2 regions of the Agrobacterium vaccinii genome follow, and region 2 is predicted to be linked to the other one. Evidence: predicted binding sites of a transcription regulator. Region 2 holds the regulator's gene; the other holds the start of a gene.
What was found. The regulator HrcA, encoded in region 2, represses chaperone genes, less so after heat shock. The targets are predictions, from matches to a motif close to GTTAGCACTCNCNNNNNGNGAGTGCTAAC.

Region 1 (10,015 bases), 460 kb from region 2:
GCCTTATTGCACTGCAACATATTGCGATCACACGCCTGACGTGTTTTAAAGCAGTGGGGCTGGCTTACTCAACCGAGGAGCCATCGATGAAGAGAATTGACCAACTCGAGGGTCTTCGCGGTCTTTTGGCCGCATGGGTTGTTCTGGTTCACCTGCTGCCCGCAGCCGGTATCGATCCAGACAGCATGGGTGCGCTGAAACCGCTGATCAACGAGAAAATCCGGGTGCAAATCTTCTGCATCATGAGCGGTTTCGTGATTTTCGTCATGATGTCCTCGTTGTCGGAAGACTATTCCACCTACATCACACGCCGCATCAAACGCATTTATCCCGTCTATATTTTCGCGTTTTTCCTGTCGATCGGTTTTGCATGGGTCGCCTATCAGGCGCTGCTAACCGCTGATTTCAACAGTGTGCGCAATGCAGGCCGCATCGCCATTCTCGACCGCAGTTTCGAAAGCTGGGAAATGCACACGCTTGCTCATATGACCATGCTGCACGGCATCATTCCCGATAGCTGGTTGCCGCTGGGGGCCTATGCGTTTTTGGGGCAGGCGTGGAATATTTCCACGGAATTCCAGTTCTATCTCATCGCGCCGCTGGCCTTCTGGTGCCTTCACCATTCCAGCAATCTTGTACGCGCAGGCTTTGTGGTCGCCTCCGTCATGGGCGTCTGGTATTTCCGCCATTGGCCGAACGGGGCGATCCTCGCCAATTACGCGATCTATTTCGCGTCGGGCATTGCCAGCTATTATCTCTGGAAAATGCGCTGGGACGACCAGCCCTTCATGTCGCCGCCCGTGGTCCTGCCACTGGCGGCCATCGTCGGCTATTTCGATCTGGCCATCGGCGCATGGATTTTCGTCTTCACCAGCGCCATCATGGTGCGCGACAAGGGCCGCAAGAAGGGTTTCGTGGCGATGTTTCTGGAGCATCCCGTCATGATGTTCCTCGGCACCGTCTCCTATTCGCTCTATCTGCTGCACATGATCCCGCTCTATGGCTGGATGTATGTGCTGAACGATCAGGGGTTCAGCCAGGGCACCTATTTCGCCATGCTGGCGGCGCTGACCTTCGCCACCGCCATTCCCTTCTCCTACCTTGCGCACAAATATGTGGAGCGGCCCTTCTATACGTCGAAAAGCCAGCGCGCGTCATCCAACGCAGGTGGGAAGGCGACGATGAGGCCTGCTGTCGAGGGCAAATAATCGTTGGTGCCGCCGTGCTATCGCGGCGGCACATCACATCAGCCAGAGGCGAAGAACACCGCCTGCGATGCCAAGCGCCAGCACCGGCACCATGCCGACTTTCCAGCGCATCAGCATCAGTAGAGACAAGGCGAGAAGCACGGTCGCGAAGGGATCAAGCGTGTTCCAGACCGGCCAGGATATGCCGGGGCCGAAGCTGGGGACGATGGCGATGCGCTTGACCTCACCAAACAGCACATGCAGCCCGAACCAGATGGAAAGGTTGAGAATGACACCAACAACCGCCGCCGTGATGGCTGACAGAGCTGCCGACAGCGCGCGATTGTTGCGCAGTTTTTCGACATAGGGTGCGCCGAGGAAAATGAAGATGAAGCTGGGCACGAATGTCGCCCAGGCGGTTACCGTCGCACCGAGAATACCTGCGACCATCGGGTCCAGCCATTCCGCGTGGCGGAAACCGGCGAGAAAGCCGATATAGGGCAGCACCAGCACCAGAGGACCGGGCGTGGCTTCGGCCAGCGCCAGACCATCCAGCATTTCGCCGGGGCTGAGCCATCCATGGGTTTCCACCGCCACCTGCGCGACATAGGCCAGCACCGCATAGGCACCGCCGAAGGTAACGACCGCCATGCGCGAGAAGAAGCTTTGCAGGGTCGCTAAGGTTTCCGGTGCGGAGAAGAGAAAGATCAGGGCCAACGGTATCTGCCAGATCACCAGCCCCAGCACGAGCCCCCTCACCCGCGACAGCAGCATGACGGGCGTGGCCTCCGCGTCGTCCTCAGTCTCCGCCTGTCCGATCTGATCGCCCCGTCGCGCTCTCAGAAAACCGAGCAGACCGGCGGCAAAAATGACGAGCGGAAACGGCAGTCCGAAGACGAATAGCGCAATAAAAGCAGCAGCGGCGATGGCCGCCAGAAAGCGGCTGACCAGCGCCCGTTTCGCCACCCGGATCAAGGCTTCGATGACGATAGCCAGCACGCAGGCTTTGAGGCCAAACAAAAGGCCGGGCAGCCAGTGCGTGTCCTGATACAGACAGTAGGCGGCGGCGAGCGCAACGATGGCGAAGAAGCCCGGCAGGATGAACAACGTTCCCGCGATGATGCCGCCGCGCACGCCATGCATAAGCCAGCCGATATAGGTGGCCAGTTGTTGCGCCTCCGGCCCCGGCAGCAACATGCAATAATTGAGGGCGTGCATGAAGCGCGCATCAGATACCCAGCGTTTCTCATCCACCAGAACGCGGTGCATCATGCCGATCTGGCCTGCTGGTCCGCCAAAGCTGAGGCAACCGATGCGGGCGAAGACCGATGTGAGTTCGGCGAGAGATGGTTTGGCAGTCGGTGGCGGGCTTACAAAATCTGTCATGAACCGCTGATAACCATTTTATGTGAAATATTTCCGACAGGCCGTTCTTGACTCGTCACAGCGGCACCCCTATCTCTGCCTCGCTAGCACTCTCCAATGAAGAGTGCTAACAATCATCACTCGGACCTTTTTGTGAGGTTCGTTCAGGTCATTTGATCGAGGGATTAGACTAATGACAAGCACAACTTTCCGCCCGCTGCATGACCGCGTCGTTGTTCGTCGCGTTGAGTCTGAAGCAAAGACCAAGGGCGGCATCATCATTCCAGATACCGCCAAGGAAAAGCCACAGGAAGGCGAAATCGTCGCTGTTGGCACCGGCGCTCGCGACGATAGCGGCAAGCTCGTTCCTTTGGACGTGAAGGCTGGCGACCGCGTTCTGTTCGGCAAGTGGTCCGGCACAGAAGTCAAGCTCGACGGCGAAGACCTTCTGATCATGAAGGAATCCGACATCATGGGCGTTATCGGCTGATTTAGCCGGTTCTTCTCACCTTTCCATGACAACCAATGGGCAATGAGCCCGGGAGTTTTCTACAATGGCAGCTAAAGAAATTAAATTCGGCCGCACAGCGCGCGAAAAGATGCTCAAGGGCGTCGACGTCCTCGCAGACGCAGTGAAGGTAACGCTCGGTCCTAAGGGTCGTAACGTCATCATCGACAAGTCCTTTGGCGCACCGCGCATCACCAAGGACGGCGTTTCTGTCGCCAAGGAAATCGAACTCGAAGACAAGTTCGAAAACATGGGCGCGCAGATGGTCCGCGAAGTTGCTTCGAAGACCAACGACATTGCCGGTGACGGCACCACGACTGCGACCGTTCTTGCACAGGCCATCGTTCGCGAAGGCAACAAGGCAGTTGCTGCCGGCATGAACCCGATGGACCTCAAGCGCGGTATCGACCTCGCTGTGTCCGAAGTCGTCAAGGACCTTCAGTCCAAGGCGAAGAAGATCTCCACGTCTGAAGAAGTTGCACAGGTCGGCACGATCTCTGCAAACGGCGACACGCAGGTCGGCAAGGATATTGCCGAAGCCATGCAGAAGGTTGGCAACGAAGGCGTTATCACCGTCGAAGAAGCCAAGACCGCCGAAACAGAACTCGAAGTCGTTGAAGGCATGCAGTTCGACCGCGGTTACCTGTCGCCTTACTTCGTCACCAACCCTGAAAAGATGGTTGCTGACCTGGAAGACGCTTACATTCTTCTCCACGAGAAGAAGCTTTCGAACCTTCAGGCCATGCTGCCTGTTCTCGAAGCTGTCGTTCAGACCGGCAAGCCACTCGTCATCATCGCTGAAGACGTTGAAGGCGAAGCTCTTGCTACGCTCGTCGTCAACAAGCTGCGTGGCGGCCTGAAGATTGCTGCTGTCAAGGCTCCTGGCTTCGGCGATCGCCGCAAGGCCATGCTAGAAGACATCGCGATCCTGACCGGCGGTACGGTTATCTCCGAAGATATCGGCATCAAGCTCGAAAACGTCACGCTCGACATGCTCGGCAAGGCGAAGAAGGTTTCGATCTCCAAGGAAAACACAACGATCGTTGACGGCTCCGGCCAGAAGACCGACATCGAAGGCCGCGTTGCCCAGATCAAGGCTCAGATCGAAGAAACATCTTCCGATTACGACCGCGAAAAGCTGCAGGAACGTCTTGCCAAGCTCGCTGGCGGCGTTGCCGTTATCCGCGTTGGCGGCTCCACGGAAATCGAAGTGAAGGAACGCAAGGACCGCATCGACGACGCTCTGAACGCGACGCGCGCTGCTGTTCAGGAAGGCATCGTCCCAGGCGGCGGTACTGCTCTTCTGCGCTCTTCCACGAAGATCACCGTCAAGGGTGCAAACGACGACCAGGAAGCTGGCATCAACATCGTTCGCCGCGCTCTTCAGTCGCTGGTTCGCCAGATCGCTGAAAACGCAGGTGACGAAGCCTCCATCGTTGTTGGCAAGATCCTCGAAAAGAACGAAGAGAACTGGGGCTACAACGCCCAGACCTCCGAGTATGGCGACATGATTGCCATGGGTATCGTCGACCCGGTCAAGGTTGTTCGCACAGCCCTGCAGAACGCAGCTTCGGTTGCTTCCCTGCTGATCACGACAGAAGCCATGATTGCAGAACTTCCTAAGAAGGAATCTGCAATGCCACAGATGCCTGGCGGCGGCATGGGCGGTATGGACTTCTAAGAAGTCTTACCCTCTGGAATACGGAAAGGCGGTCCTCACGGGCCGCCTTTTTTGCTTGTAGACGTCTTGCGATTAAATCCGTAGTGATGCACCACCGGGGCGCGCATTTTAGACGCACCAGGAGGGACTATGACAAAGGTCGAAGACGTTGCTGAACAAGAGCCATTCCGCCGTTCAGAAGTGGTCCTACGCCTCGTGTGTCTGTGCCTTTGCCTCGTGTTATATAGCTTTGGTTATGCCGCAGGCGTTATCCTATCATTGCCGCTTCCTGTGCCAGATAATATGGTTTCGCTTCTATTCGCTCTCACCAAGGACGCATTCTTCAGCAAACAGACGATGGTTTTTTTTGCGGTCGCAGCGTCCTGCGGCAGGCCACTCGAACGACCGTCGCCATCGAAGGGCCCGTATCTGAAATTTCCCGGCTGGCTTTTAAAACAGCCCTATGCCGGAATAGGCCTTGGCTTGACGATCTTCATCTCACCTTTGCTGATTGCCATCGGCTTTTCCGGCATTTCCTACATACTTGCGGTAGGCTTCATTCTCTATTTCACACCGACACTGCTGTCCCTTGGGCTTGCGGGCGCGGCACCTCTTTTGACCGCATCGGCGTTGGCCGGTTTCTTTCTCGCCAAGCTGGCTTTCTTCATCCCAATCGTCAAAACCTGCGAAGGCGACAAATCAGTCGAACTGTACTCCGGCGCTCTCGTCCCATGCGAAGATTACGTCTATCTCAAGGGAATCGAGGGCTTTGTTATTCGCCATGAGAACGCATCCGTTTTCGTGCCGCAGGAAAATCTTGCGCCATCCGCCTTTGACGTTGTTGAAACGGGTCTTCTAAGCTTAATTGATTGAGCGAGATGGCTTTCAACGACTGTCTTCAAATAGTGAACAATATGTCTTCATTCGTTTATCTTTCTTAGCTCTCTGAAATCCGGCAGAAGTGTTTCCAGAATTTATAACGGGCTTGAGAAACCGCCCGTCAACCGGAGACGCCCCAATGTCCAACACTCAGAACGCACTCGTGCTCGTCGCGCGTATTCTTCTGTCCTTCATCTTTATCTTCTCCGGCTTCGGCAAGCTAACGGATCCTGCCGGTACGGCTGGCATGATCACCGGCGCTGGCCTGCCTGCCGCAACCGCTCTTGCTTATCTCGCTGGCGCATTCGAGTTGGTCACAGGTCTTGCCATTCTCGTCGGCTTCCAGACGAAGATCGCCGCATGGGCACTGGCCGCCTTCTGCGTGTTTACCGGTCTGGTCTTCCACAGCGGCACTGTTGCCGTTCCCGGCTGGCCTGATGCCGCTCTGGGCTGGATCAACACGCTGAACGGCATCATGCTGATGAAGAACATCACGCTGGCTGGCGCTTACATCCTGCTTGCCACCTTCGGCGCTGGTGCCTACTCGCTCGACGCACGCCGTGGCCTCAGCCTCGCCCGCGCATAAGCTGCTCGTCCGTTCATGAAAAAGGCCGCTGGAGCGATCCGGCGGCCTTTTTGTTTGGATCAAATTCCAATTCTCAGACGGCAGACTTCAGCCGCGAAACGATATCGGCCACCACCGCATCACCCTCATGTTCCGGCTTGCGCGCCCGCACGAAGCAGGCTTCCGAGCGCAGAATGATGCCGTCGGTCAGGATTTTCAAATGGTTGGCCTTGAGCGTCGACCCGGTGGAGGTGATATCGACGATGATATCGGCCTGCCCTGCCGCCGGTGCACCTTCGGTGGCCCCTAAGCTTTCCACGATGCGGTAAAGCTGGATGCCGTGCTGGCGCGAAAAGAACTGCTGGGTCAGCCGCCAGTATTTGGTGGCGATGGCGAGGCGACGGCCATGGCGGGCGCGAAATTCGGAGGCGACATCGCCAAGATCGGCCATGCTGTCGACATCCAGCCAAATCTCCGGCACGGCGACGACGACATCGGCATGGCCGAAGCCGAGCCGGGCGCAGAACTCGACGCGGTTTTCGACATCGCTCAAATCCTCGCGCACGAGGTCTTCACCGGTGACGCCGAAATCCACAGTGCCATTACCGATTTCGCGGGCGATTTCGGAGGCCGAGAGATAGGCGATTTCTATATCGTCGCGCCCTTCGATGCGTCCACGATAGGAGCGGTCATTGCCGATGGCGACAACCTTGAGGCCCGCCCGCTCCAGAATGGCGGAGGAATCTTCCTTCATGCGGCCCTTGGAGGGCAGAGCAATGGTGATGGTCATGGTTTGGCCCTCACGGCTTCGATGCGATCCAGCCAGAGCGAGAACCCGACCGCCGGTATTTTGTCTTTTGCGCCGAGCAGCGTCATCAGCCGATCAAACCGACCTCCACCTGCCAGAACGGCACTCTCGCCTTCTACGCCGACTTCGAAAACGAGGCCGGTGTAGTAATCCAGCGGACGACCGAAGGCGGCACCGTAGGTGATCGCATCAAGATCGAGACCGCCATTTGCAAGCGCTGCGACACGGGCGTCGAAGGCAGACAAGGCGCCATCCAGTTTCAGTTTCGCCTTATCGGCAAATTCGGACAGCGTCTGCGATGCCTGCGACAGCGGGGCTTGCAGGGATAGAAACTGTTTCAGCAGCTCGAAACTTTCATCCGGCAGGCGCGTGGCGGCCAGTGCCAGCTTTTCCCGCAGACGGCGGGCGATTTCCTGCGGCGCGCGGCTGGCATTGGTGGAATAGCCCGTGTCCTGCATGACGCTGTCGATATACTCGACCAGCACCTTTTCTTCGCCCGTGGCCAGCAAACCAGCGACGCGCGCATCGAGCCCCGTCATGGGTTTGGGGCTGACGAGGCTTTGCAGCAGCGCTTCCAACTGCTTCGTATCGCCAAAGGCCTGCACCAGCCGCTTTTGCCAGCCTTGCGGCAAGCCGAGGGCGGCGACGACCGCTTCGAACACCTGCTGGTCACCCAGCGTCACCGTCAGTTTGCGACCGGGAAGAATCCGCGCCAGAATGCCGATGGCATCGCTGATGGCGCGTGCATCGGCGCTGGCGACATCGGTATCGCCCAAGTCTTCGATGCCGGCCTGATAAAACTCGTTTGCACCTTCACGGCGCTGGCGGAAGACTTCGCCCAGATAGGAATAACGCTTGGGCGTGCCGGTTGCGGTTTCGATGTGGCGCAGGCAGACGGGAATGGTGAATTCCGGGCGCAGGCACAGGCTTTCGCCCGTTTCACTCTCCGTCAGAAAAATTCGGCGGCGCAGGTCTTCGCCAGCCATGTCTAGGAACGGTTCGGCTGGTTGAATGACCGGGGTGTTGACGCGCGCTGTCTTGCGGGCGGCGAATTCATCCAAGAGATCTGCGGAGAAGTCGGGCATATCGATCAGAGGCATGGACGATCTCCTGCGCAGAGTGCGGGATACCCCCCTCTGCCCTGCCGGGCATCTCCCCCACAAGGAGGGAGATCGGCAAGACGTAAGCTCCTTGCCCCTTCCGCAGCGTTAAAGATGGCCGAGACGGCGCTACGGTTCGATCTCCCCACCTGTGGGGGAGATGCCCGGCAGGGCAGAGGGGGGCTGGCTGGGCTCATCGCTTAATTGCCTTGCGCCCGCTGGCGATCTTCCGCCTGCGCCGCCAGAATCTCTTTCACCTTCGCGACGAGTTCCGCTTCCGGTACGGTTTCCTGTGCGACACGGGCTTCACGCCAAGCAACATTGTCCTCGATCTCGCCCGACAGGCGCTTGCCCTCGATCAGGTCCTTGATCTGCACGACGTTCTCGGCACGTTCGTCGCCACCCTGAATGATCGCGATGGGGGCGCCCATGCGGTCGGCATATTTCAGCTGATTGCCGAATTTCTTCCAGTTCCCCTGATACATTTCGGCGCGAATGCCTTCCTTGCGCAGTGCCTGCGTGAAGCGCTGGTAGCGTCCCATGCTCTCCACATCGCCATCCATGACGGTGACGAGGACGGGTGCGAGCGGCTTGACCTGACCCAGCTTGCCAAGGTTCTTCAGCGCCGTCATCAGACGCGAAACGCCGATGGAAAAGCCTGTTGCGGGAACCGGCTGACCCATGAAGCGCGATACCAGACCATCATAACGGCCACCACCGCCGACCGAGCCGAAAACGACTTTTTCGCCTTTTTCGTTGGTGACGTCGAAGGTGAGTTCGGCTTCGTAGACAGGGCCGGTGTAGTATTCGAGGCCACGGACTACAGAGGGGTCGATCTTGATGCGGTCGGCATAACCAGCCGCATTGAAGAGCATACCCATCTGAAGCAGTTCTTTGTATCCCTCGAAGCCGCTTAGGGTAGCGTCAGCATCGCCGCCGAATTTTTGGAAGGCTGAACGCAATACTCCAAGTGGCAGTGAGTAGACTCCTGCCTCCTCGGTTTTAGCCCTGCTCACGTCCTCTTCTGTCGGCACGCGATAGTTTGGCTTCGTAAAATCGTCACTGGTGAACGCAGAAGTCCGACCTTCGAAACAGGCAAACAAGAATTCGAATTTCTCAATTTGTTCGGAAGATAAACCCGCCCCTTTCGTGAAATCGCCGGATTCATCCTTGCGACCGTTACCAAGCAAAAGCTTAACGCCCTCAGGTCCGAATTTGTCGAGCTTATCTATTGCACGCATAACGGTAAGTCGCTGGGCAGCTAATTCTTCTCCACCCAAACCGATGGCCTCCATTAAGCCATCGAGGACTTTGCGGTTATTGACCCGAATGACATACTGGCCCTTCAGCCCCAGCGCTTCCATTACATCAGCCATCATCATGCACATTTCAGCATCGGCAGACACGCCCGGCGCACCGACGCTATCGGCATCGAACTGCATGAACTGGCGGAAGCGGCCGGGGCCGGGCTTTTCGTTGCGAAAAACGTAACCAGCGCGGTAAGTGCGGAAGGGTAGCTGTATCTCGTTGAAGTTCTCAGCCACATGGCGGGCGAGTGGGGCAGTGAGGTCGTAGCGCAGGCTCATCCACTGGTCGTCGTCATCGGTCAGCGAAAACACGCCTTCGTTGGGGCGGTCGCTATCGGGCAGGAACTTGCCGAGCGCATCGGTGTATTCGAACAGCGGCGTCTCGATGGGATCGAAACCGTAGAGTTCGTAGACGCCACGGATCTTCTCGATCATCTCGTTGGCGGCATGGATATCGGCGCTCGAGCGGTCCACGAAGCCGCGCGGCAGGCGGGCTTTCAGTTTCTGAGGCTTTTTTGCTTTTTCGCTCATGGGGCCGGTCCAATTATCTCTTGAAATCAAGCCGGTGTCATAGAGGACGAAGCCCTGTGCGGCAAGGCCGCAGCGGTGCAGTTTTACTGGCGTGGCGATGGAAAA
Region 2 (10,015 bases):
CACAGAAGGATCGCCTCGATCCGGCGATGAAAGCGTTCGTCAGCAATCTCGAGCTGTTGGCGAAACGTGACTTCGTCTCTCTGAAGCGGCTTTGCGGGGTGGGCGAAGAAGACCTCCTCGACATGCTCGCCGAAATCCGGTCGCTCAACCCCAGACCGGGCGCAGGCTTTGAGACCGGGATTTCGGAAACCATCGTGCCCGACATCATCGTCAGGCCGTCCTCCGACGGAGGTTGGCTGATAGAGCTCAACCCGGAAACCCTCCCCCGCGTCCTTGTCAACCAGACCTATTTTGCTCAGGTCTCCAAACTCAAATGCCGTGAGGGCGAGGATGGAGAATTTATGTCCGAGTGCATGCAGACCGCAAGCTGGCTGACCCGCAGTCTCGACCAGCGCGCCAAGACCATCATGAAGGTTGCAAGCGAAATCGTGCGGCAGCAGGACGCATTCCTGCTGCACGGTGTCGATCACCTGCGCCCACTCAACCTCAGACAGGTGGCCGACGCGATCAAGATGCACGAGTCCACCGTCAGCCGGGTCACGTCACGCAAATACATGCTTACGCCGCGCGGCCTGTTCGAACTCAAATATTTCTTCAGCGTTTCAATTGGGGCGGTTGAGGGCGGCGACAGCCATTCGGCTGAAGCCGTGCGGCACCGCATCAGGATCATGATCACGCAAGAAGCGCCAGATGCCGTACTTTCAGACGATGATATCGTCGAAATTCTGAAAAAAAACGGTGTCGAACTGGCGCGGCGAACGGTCGCAAAATATCGTGAAGCGATGAATATTCCGTCATCCGTACAGCGGCGTCGGGAGAAAAAAGCCATGGCAAAAGTTACCGCTTCGTAACGAAAAATTCATATATTTCAATTTGTTAATAATGTTAATTGACTCTTGATGCCCGCGAGGCTAGAAGCTCGCCGCATAGAGGGCAGGGGCCGGATCAACCGTTAAATACATGCGGCGCTTTTGCGCCAAGCCGGAATGAGACCGAAACGGACTCGAAACGCTTGGATGAGCGCGTCGCTTGACGTAAGCTGGTACACGCAAATCACTGAAAAAGGAAAAATTCCATGAGTGTGCGTGTATCTGGTAAACATATGGATATCGGCGAATCGTTCCGTCAGAGGATCGAGGACAACATTAGCCTGGCGATTACCAAATACTTTGACGGGGGGTATTCCGGTCAAGTGACTGTGGAGAAATCTGGCGCGCGTTTCGATGCCGATTGCAAGATCCACCTCGATACCGGGGTCGTCTTGCATGCAGCGGGACAGGCCAACGATCCACAGGCGAGTTTCGATGCGGCAGCGGCGCGGATAGAAAAGCGCCTTCGCAGATATAAAAGAAAACTGAAGGACCACCACAACGGCGCTTCGGCAAATGGTATCATGGAAGAATTTCCCTATACCGTGATGGATGCCGTGCCGGATGAGGACGACGAGCTGCCGGAAGATTTCGCACCGACCATCGTTGCCGAGACCTCCAAGCAGGTCAAGACGATGACGGTTGCAAGCGCGGTCATGGCGCTGGACATGACAGACGAGCCGGTGTTGCTGTTCCGCAGCCCGGGCAAGGAACTCAATATCGTTTACCGCCGCAACGATGGAAACATCGGCTGGATTGACGCGGCGACGATCAAGAACTGAATAGTCTGACAGGACATCGGGAGTGCAGCCGCCATGCGGTGGCACTCCCTTCGTCTCGATGGCATGAAGGATAAACAGAATGGCGTTGGCAGATTTGCTGCAACAAGATGCGATTATTCCCGCCCTCAAGGTCAATTCCAAAAAGCAGCTCCTTCAGGAATTGGCGGCAAGAGCGTCCAGGATCACCGGAGTGCCTGAGCGGGAAGTTTTCGACGTCATATTGCAGCGTGAGCGGCTGGGCTCGACCGGCGTGGGCCATGGCATTGCCATCCCGCACGGCAAGCTGGCCAGCATCAACACCATCGTGGGCGTTTTTGCACGCCTGGAAAATGCCGTCGATTTCGAAGCGCTCGACGACCAGCCGGTCGATCTGGTGTTCCTTCTTCTGGCGCCAGAAGGCGCTGGTGCCGACCATTTGAAGGCGCTGTCGCGTATTGCGCGCGTGCTGCGTGACCCTGAATTGGTTGCCAAACTGCGGGCAACGGAATCCGACACGGCGATTTATACCTTCCTCAACCAGGAACAGGCCACAGCGGCCTGAGTGCGTGGCACAGGTCACGGGCTGATGGAGAACAGCAGCGACCCTACGTCTGAAACGGGTACTCGCGCCCAGACGCAGGGTGTAATGCCCGATCATCTGCCGGTCTTCTCCGCCTCGCTAAAGCAAAGACTTCATTTTCCTCTTAGCTGGCGACCCGGCGAAGACGATGTTTGCGCGTGGAAGGCCACGGCACGGGCCAAACTTCACGCGTTGACCCAGCAACAGCCAGACGATACCCCGTTCACACCGTCCACGATGGCCTCCAAGGATCGTGGCAGCTACATCGCACACAAGATCGCCTTCAACCTGACCTCTGACAGTCGGGTACAGGCCTTTCTGCTGGTGCCAAAGGGCGAAGGCCCGTTTCCAGCAGCGATTTTTTATCACGACCATGGATCGCAGTTCGATATCGGCAAGGAAAAGCTTGTGGAGCCCTGGGACGACGATGCCCGCCTGACATCCGCCAAGGCATGGACGGCAAGGTTCTTTTCCGGGCGCTTTCCGGCGGATGAACTTGCCCGCCGTGGTTATGTCGTGCTGGTGACCGATGCCCTGGGCTGGGGAGACCGCGGCCCCCTGACCTATGATGGCCAGCAGGCTCTTGCCGCCAATCTTTTCAACATGGGCAGTTCATTGGCGGGCTTGATGGCACTGGAGGATACGCGCGCTGCGGATTTTCTCAGTAGCCTCCGCCAAGTGGATAGCACCCGTGTCGCGGCTATCGGCTTTTCAATGGGTGCGTTCCGCGCCTGGCAGGCAGCAGCGCTGAGCGATACAATCAAGGCTGTGAGTGCGGTCAACTGGATGGCGACGGCTGAGGGCCTGATGGAACCCGGCAATAATCATTGTCGTGGAGGGTCAGCCTGGCACATGACCCATCCGGGGCTGATGCAGCATATGGACTACCCGGATGTGGCAAGCCTTTGCGCACCCAACCCGATGCTGATCTTCGCAGGCGAGCAAGACACGCTGTTTCCGCTCGCGTCCGTTAAAACGGCTTTTCAGAAAATGAGTGGGGTTTGGGACGCGTGGGGCGCTGGGCATGGTTTCGAGAGCAAAATCTGGCCCGGTGGCCATGCCTTCGAAGCTGTTCAGCAGGATTACGCCTATGACTGGCTGGATCGCCAGTTCGATCTAGCCAAGACATAAAACCGCCTGATAGCGGTCCACCCCGGCCATAGACCGGGGTGGACCGTCTACATTACGCGTCTTTTTCGTTCAGGCCGCTCGTGCCCGGCTCAGCCGCTGTGGGCGCATCACCCTTGGGGCCGCCCTTGGCAACGCCGACCATCGCTGGGCGCAGCACGCGATCGCCAATGGTAAAGCCCGCTTGGACGACCTGCACGACCGTGTTGTTCGGAACCGCCGTATTGGGAATTTCGAACATAGCCTGGTGGAAATTCGGATCGAACTTCTGTCCTTCCGCATCCATCTTGCGCACACCATGACGCTCCAGCGCCGATAGCATCGAGCGCTCAGTCATATCGACGCCTTCGATCAGCCCGGCAATGCCAGCTTCGGAATTCGTCTTCAGCTCCTCGGGGATGGTGTCGAGGGCACGGCGCAGATTGTCGGAAACGGCCAGCATGTCGCGGGCAAAGCCTGCAACGGAATAGGCCTTGGCATCCTTCACGTCGCGCTCGGTGCGGCGGCGCAGATTGTCCATTTCCGCAGCGAGGCGCAGAAATTTATCGCGCAGATCGGCGTTTTCGGCCTTCAAGACGTCGATTGGATCTGGCTCTGCCTGCTCTTGCCCTGCGTCTTCAACAGCAGCAGTGTCGGCAGCCTCGTCTACGACGTCTGCGTCAGGTCCGGTCTTGTTGTTGTCATCGGTCATGACGTTCTCCAGCTTCACATGTGTTCATGGGTTGAGCCCGATATCGAGCTTTGCCGGGCAAAAATCAAGGCTCGCGGGCAAATCCGTTTCGGATTCGGTGATGTCTTTTGAGGATCAGCGTCTTTGGCTGGAAAGTCGGGCCATAATCTGGGCGGTATAGTCTACCATCGGCACGATACGGGAGTAGTTGAGCCGTGTCGGACCGATGACGCCGACCGCACCCACCACCCGGTTCTCATCATCCCTGTAGGGCGCGACGATCAGAGATGAGCCCGACAGGGAAAACAGCTTGTTTTCCGATCCGATAAAAATCCGCACGCCAGACCCTGTCTCGGCCAGATTGAGAACCTCGATCAGATTGTCCTTGCGCTCGAGATCATCGAACAGCAGCCGCACCCTGTCGATGTCTTCTTCGCCGGCCAGCCCTTCCAGAAGATTGGAGCGTCCGCGTACGATGAGCCGCCCGAGTTTACCCTCTTCATTATCGCCCGACCAGACAGCCAGGCCGCGCTCCACCAGATCCTGCGCGAGCGTACTCAGCGCGCTTTGCAGCTCAGACTTCTGACGCAGAAGCTGGTTGCGCAGTTCCGGCAGCGTCTGCCCGGAAAGATGCGCGTTGATAAAATTGGCCGCTTCCGTCAATTGCGACGAGGTAATCCCGGCGGGCAGTTCGATGATACGGTTCTCGACCTGATTGTTGTCGCCGACCAGAATGGCGAGACCCTTGGTCGGCTCCAGGCGAATGAATTCCACGTGCTTGAGAACGGCGTCGCTTTTGGTCGTCAGCACCAAACCGGCGCCCCGCGACATGCCCGAGAGCATGCGGCTCGCTTCCGTCAGAAGACCCTCTATCGATTGTTCGCGCCCTGAGACCGGGCCGATCTGCCGGTCGATGCTGGCGCGCTGTTCGGCAGGCAGATCGGCCACCTGCATAAAGGCGTCTACGAAGAAGCGAAGCCCGCTTTGCGTCGGCAAGCGGCCGGCGCTGATATGCGGCGAATAGATCAGGCCAAGCTGTTCCAGATCGCTCATGACGTTGCGAACGGAGGCGGGAGACAGAGACATTGGCAGCAGGCGCGAAAGGCTGCGCGAGCCCAGTGGCTCGCCATTTTCGAGATAGCCTTCGACGATGCGCCGGAAAATCTCGCGTGAGCGATCATCCAGCAGCGCACCCGGTTCTGTTCCAATCGGAGGAGAAACGCCCATTCGCCAGCTCTTCATCAATTCAGTACTGTAAGGAATATAGTCATTCGCTTGCACAAGTGAAAACGGAAATTCCAAGGTGGCGGTGCTGAGACCCGCTTTTCCTTTGCAAAACCGGTGCTGCGGCCTTAGAAGGCGCAGATCAACACGGAGACGAACCACATGCGGCCTTCAGGCAGAAAACTCGATCAGATGCGCAAAGTTTCTTTTGAGCGCAACTTCTCCAAGCACGCAGAAGGCTCCTGTCTGGTCAAATTTGGCGATACGCATGTTCTCGTCACCGCCAGCCTTGAAGAAAAGACGCCACCATGGCTGCGCAACAGCGGCAAGGGCTGGGTGACAGCCGAATACGGCATGCTGCCGCGTTCCACACACGAGCGCATGCGTCGCGAAGCCGCGTCCGGCAAGCAGGGTGGCCGCACCCAGGAAATCCAGCGGCTGATCGGTCGGTCGCTGCGCGCCGTGGTCGATCTTCAGGCGCTGGGCGAACGCCAGATCAGCATCGACTGTGATGTCATTCAGGCCGATGGCGGCACCCGCACAGCCTCCATCACCGGCGCCTGGATTGCTCTTCACGACTGCCTGAAGTGGATGGAAACGCGGAACATGATCAAGGTCGAGAAGGTCCTGAAAGACCATATCGCCGCCATTTCCTGCGGTATTTTCGCCAGCCAGCCGGTGATCGATCTCGATTACCTAGAAGATTCTTCGGCTGAAACCGACGCCAACTTCGTCATCACCGGTTCCGGTGGCATCGTTGAAATTCAGGGCACGGCTGAAGGCGCGCCTTTCTCGGAAGAGGAATTCCTGACGCTGCTCGGTCTTGCCAAGACCGGCTGCGCGGAACTCGTTGAGCTGCAAAAGCAGACGATTGCCTGAGCCAGGACATCAAAACCATGCGCAAACTCGACACCAGAACCATCGTCGTTGCCAGCCACAACAAGGGTAAGATTACTGAAATCGCCGATCTCATCGGCCCTCTCGGTTTTTCCGCCAAGTCGGCTGCGGAGCTGAATTTCGCAGAACCCGACGAGACCGGCACGACATTCGAGGAAAACGCCGCCATCAAGGCGCTGGCGTCTGCGCAAGCGTCCGGTTTGCCATCGCTGTCCGATGATAGCGGTCTGGTGATCGATGCGCTCGACGGCAATCCCGGCGTCTACACCGCCAATTGGGCGGAAACGGCTGACGGTACCCGCGATTTCGCCATGGCAATGCAGAAGGTGGAGGATGCGTTGCAGGAGCGCGGCGCGACGGAGCCTTCCGCCCGCACCTGCCGCTTTGTCAGCGTGCTGTGCCTCGCATGGCCCGATGGCCATACCGAATTCTTCCGCGGCGAGATCGAAGGGACCGTTGCATGGCCACCGCGTGGTGCCAGCGGCTTCGGTTACGACCCAATCTTCCAGCCGGAAGGACACGAGACGACCTTCGGCGAGATGACAGCCGAGGAAAAGCATGGCTGGAAGCCCGGTGACGCACAGGCGCTCTCCCACCGCGCCCGCGCCTTCAAGACATTCGTCGAAACCTGTCTGGACGCATGATGATCGATCTCGGGAGCAGGTTCTCCCCTGCCCCCGATGCGACGCTGCTGCCCGATACCGGTGAGCCCGGTTTCGGCATCTATGTGCATTGGCCCTTCTGCGCGGCCAAGTGCCCCTATTGCGATTTCAACAGCCATGTCCGCCACAAGCCTGTGGATCAGGACCGTTTCGTTGCCGCCTTCCTGCGTGAAATGGACACGATGCGGCAGCTGAGCGGCGCAAAGGTCGTGACCAGCGTTTTCCTGGGCGGCGGCACGCCATCGCTGATGGACCCGCAGACCGTTGGCGCCATTCTGGATGGCATCGCCCGTTTCTGGCATGTGCCCGATGGCATCGAAATCACCATGGAAGCCAACCCGTCCAGCGTCGAAGCGGAGCGTTTTCGCGGTTATCGCGCCGCTGGCGTCAACCGTGTCTCCATGGGCGTGCAGGCGCTGAACGACCGTGACCTGAAATTTCTGGGCCGCCTGCATGATGTCACCGATGCGCTGAAAGCCATCCGGCTGGCCCGCGAGATCTTCCCGCGCATGTCGTTCGATCTCATCTATGCCCGCCCCAACCAGACGGTCGAGGAATGGGAAAAGGAACTCGTCGAAGCCATTTCCTATGCCGTCGATCACCTGTCGCTCTACCAGCTGACCATCGAGGAAGGCACCGCTTTTTACGGTCTGCACAAGGCAGGTAAGTTGATCGTGCCCGATGGGGACCAATCCGCGCTGCTGTATGAGGCAACGCAGGAAATCACCGCGCGACACGGCATGCCCGCTTACGAAGTCTCCAACCACGCCATACCGGGTGCTGAAAGCCGCCATAACCTGACCTACTGGCGCTACGGCGACTATGCCGGCATCGGCCCCGGCGCGCATGGGCGTCTGACCAAAGGCGGCGCAAAACTCGCCACCGCCACCGAACGCCACCCGGAAACCTGGCTTGAGGCCGTCGAACGCGATGGCCATGGCATTCTGGATCAGGAAATGCTGGGTGTCGAAGAACAGTCCGATGAGCTTCTGCTCATGGGCCTGCGCCTGCGCGAAGGCGTTGATCTTGCCCGCTGGAGCGATCTCTCCGGCCGCGACCTCGATCCCGACAAGGAAGACTTCCTGCTGCAACACGGCTTCATCGAGCGTCTGGGCAATTCACGCCTGCGCTGCACACCATCAGGCATGCTCATTCTGGATTCCGTGGTGGCTGATCTGGCGTGTTGAGGTAGTCCGTTATTCGGACTTCGCACCCACATCGTTTTCCTGCGCCTTACGCGCATTCTCCGCACTTTCGCGCCGCAAGGGTGCGCCAATCGGGCAGATGTCCTGCACGAAACCGGTCAGGCTATTGGCCAGTGTGTCCGACACCTGTCGGTAATAGACATACTTGCCACGCTTCTCAGACGAGACCAGTCCCGCATGTTCAAGCAATTGTAAATGCTGTGAAATCGACGGTTTCGACATCTCGAAACGGGCGGCGATATCGCCTGCGTTCATCTCATGATGCGCGACATAAGCCAGGATTTTTCGCCTGACGGGGGAGGCCAGTGCCTCGAAAATCAACTGAATGGACATGGCTCTTTCTACCATTAATCAATTAGACAATCAACTAACTATTGACAGGACAATAATTAGTTGATTACCTAATTGTAGAAATGAAGGAGATCAGATCATGCAGATTCACTCGCAATGGATTTTCAACAGCGCCCCGCACCATATCTGGCCGCATTTTCTCCATGCCAGAATGGACAGCTCGAAACCCTTCCTGTTTCGCTTCGGCATTCCCAAGCCCGTCAGTTGCAAGGTGCTGGAGGGATACGGTGCTCTGGGCAACACGCGCCAATGCACCACGGATCGCGGCACCATCGATCAGCGCATTCTGGATTACATTCCCAACGAGAAACTGCGTTACCGCATGATCGGCAGCACCGTCTGGTGCAAGGACTGGATCGGCAATCTGGAGGATGAATTCACACTGGTTGCCATCGGGCCGAACATGACCCGTGTCGAGCGACGAAGCGAATTCGTCGCACATGGATGGCTGGCACCCGTCAAGCAATTGGCACTCTGGGTCGCCCTGAAACAGGCCCACCGCTACGCCTCAAAGAACTGGCGCAGATTGAGCAGTGAAAAGCAGGCTGCCGATCAGACACTGGAGGTCTTACTATGAAGGAGCGTCAGACATCGCAGATCGTGGCCCGCGTCGTCTATTTCGTGGAACTGATTATCTTCGCAGCGCCCTTCTACCTGACATATGGACTGGTGGCGGTGATCAGCGCGCCTTACGCAGGCTTACTGATCCTGTTCAGTCCGGTTTGGCTCATGACTTACTTCGTTGATGCGAATGGAGAAGCTGCGCCTGTTCTTCTCATCGGAGTAATCGTCATCTTAGCCGCGGCGCTGTCCGTGACCGGTGTCATCGCCCTATGGAAACTGGCAAAGCTCTCGCACATCTATCTCTTCAAGGGTGCGCAGGAGCTGTCAGCACACCGCCGTGATTTTCGGATCGGTTTTTATTGCGGGCTGGCGCCGCTCATTTTCGCGACGACCGTCATGGCGGCTGTGGGCGTCAGCGATGGTGGCTGGACAAATTTGCCTTTTGCCATCATTGGCGGCGGCACATTGCTCGTACCCGTCACCCACCTCTGGATCGCGATGCGCAAGCCTCACGAAGAACGCGGGTCGATGACGAAACTCCACTCCTTAGCCTAGATCAGGTCTCGTCTCGGCCCGCCGTGCAATACCAGACGATCACGACGATCGATCCGATCGGGAAAAATCCCGAGAGAAGCTGGTGCCATCCACTGCGATTGATGTCGTGAAGGCGACGCGTAGACACTGCGATCATCGGTAAAAACAGAATGAAAGACCAGATCAGACTCAGGAACCCACGACTATCAATCGTGTCGACACCCAACGAGCTGGCCGACACAAATAGGAAAGAAAACCAGTATTCCGATCGGGACGCCCTGCCGCGGAAATTGACGTAGTTTCTGAAGAAGCTGGCAAAAGCCTCTCCAAACGTCATCGGCATGGCCGGTGCACCGAACCTGTTGGGTCCGGGTGGCGGCGGCCTGAAGACGAAGATCAGCGGGAAGGCAATAAGAGCAATGATAACAATCAAATGCCAAGCCGACATATCGTGCCTTTCCGTCGTCTCAAATCACAGTGAAAATATATGCATTTTGCACCCGTAAGGGTGCTGAATTGAAAAGAAGCAGCGTTAAAGCTGTCGTGAAATAATCACACGTATGGCTCAAT

Region 1: the regulator HrcA is predicted to act here: its motif matches at 2,656-2,684, upstream of groES (co-chaperone GroES).

Annotation. Positions count from the first base shown of each region.
Region 1 is NZ_CP054150.1:462,927-472,941, reverse strand. Features, by position in the region: gene HRR99_RS02265 (acyltransferase family protein) at 87-1,208, shown strand; gene chrA (chromate efflux transporter) at 1,242-2,573, opposite strand; gene groES (co-chaperone GroES) at 2,746-3,042, shown strand; gene groL (chaperonin GroEL) at 3,107-4,741, shown strand; gene HRR99_RS02245 (hypothetical protein) at 5,078-5,593, shown strand; gene HRR99_RS02240 (DoxX family protein) at 5,739-6,185, shown strand; gene hisG (ATP phosphoribosyltransferase) at 6,259-6,954, opposite strand; gene HRR99_RS02230 (ATP phosphoribosyltransferase regulatory subunit) at 6,951-8,072, opposite strand; gene hisS (histidine--tRNA ligase) at 8,273-9,910, opposite strand.
Region 2 is NZ_CP054150.1:1,645-11,659, reverse strand. Features, by position in the region: gene rpoN (RNA polymerase factor sigma-54) at 1-851, shown strand, start outside; gene hpf (ribosome hibernation-promoting factor, HPF/YfiA family) at 1,076-1,651, shown strand; gene ptsN (PTS IIA-like nitrogen regulatory protein PtsN) at 1,731-2,192, shown strand; gene HRR99_RS00055 (dienelactone hydrolase family protein) at 2,217-3,341, shown strand; gene grpE (nucleotide exchange factor GrpE) at 3,394-4,029, opposite strand; gene hrcA (heat-inducible transcriptional repressor HrcA) at 4,144-5,235, opposite strand; gene rph (ribonuclease PH) at 5,395-6,111, shown strand; gene rdgB (RdgB/HAM1 family non-canonical purine NTP pyrophosphatase) at 6,129-6,773, shown strand; gene hemW (radical SAM family heme chaperone HemW) at 6,773-7,978, shown strand; gene HRR99_RS00025 (metalloregulator ArsR/SmtB family transcription factor) at 7,988-8,323, opposite strand; gene HRR99_RS00020 (SRPBCC family protein) at 8,427-8,924, shown strand; gene HRR99_RS00015 (hypothetical protein) at 8,921-9,466, shown strand; gene HRR99_RS00010 (DUF805 domain-containing protein) at 9,468-9,893, opposite strand.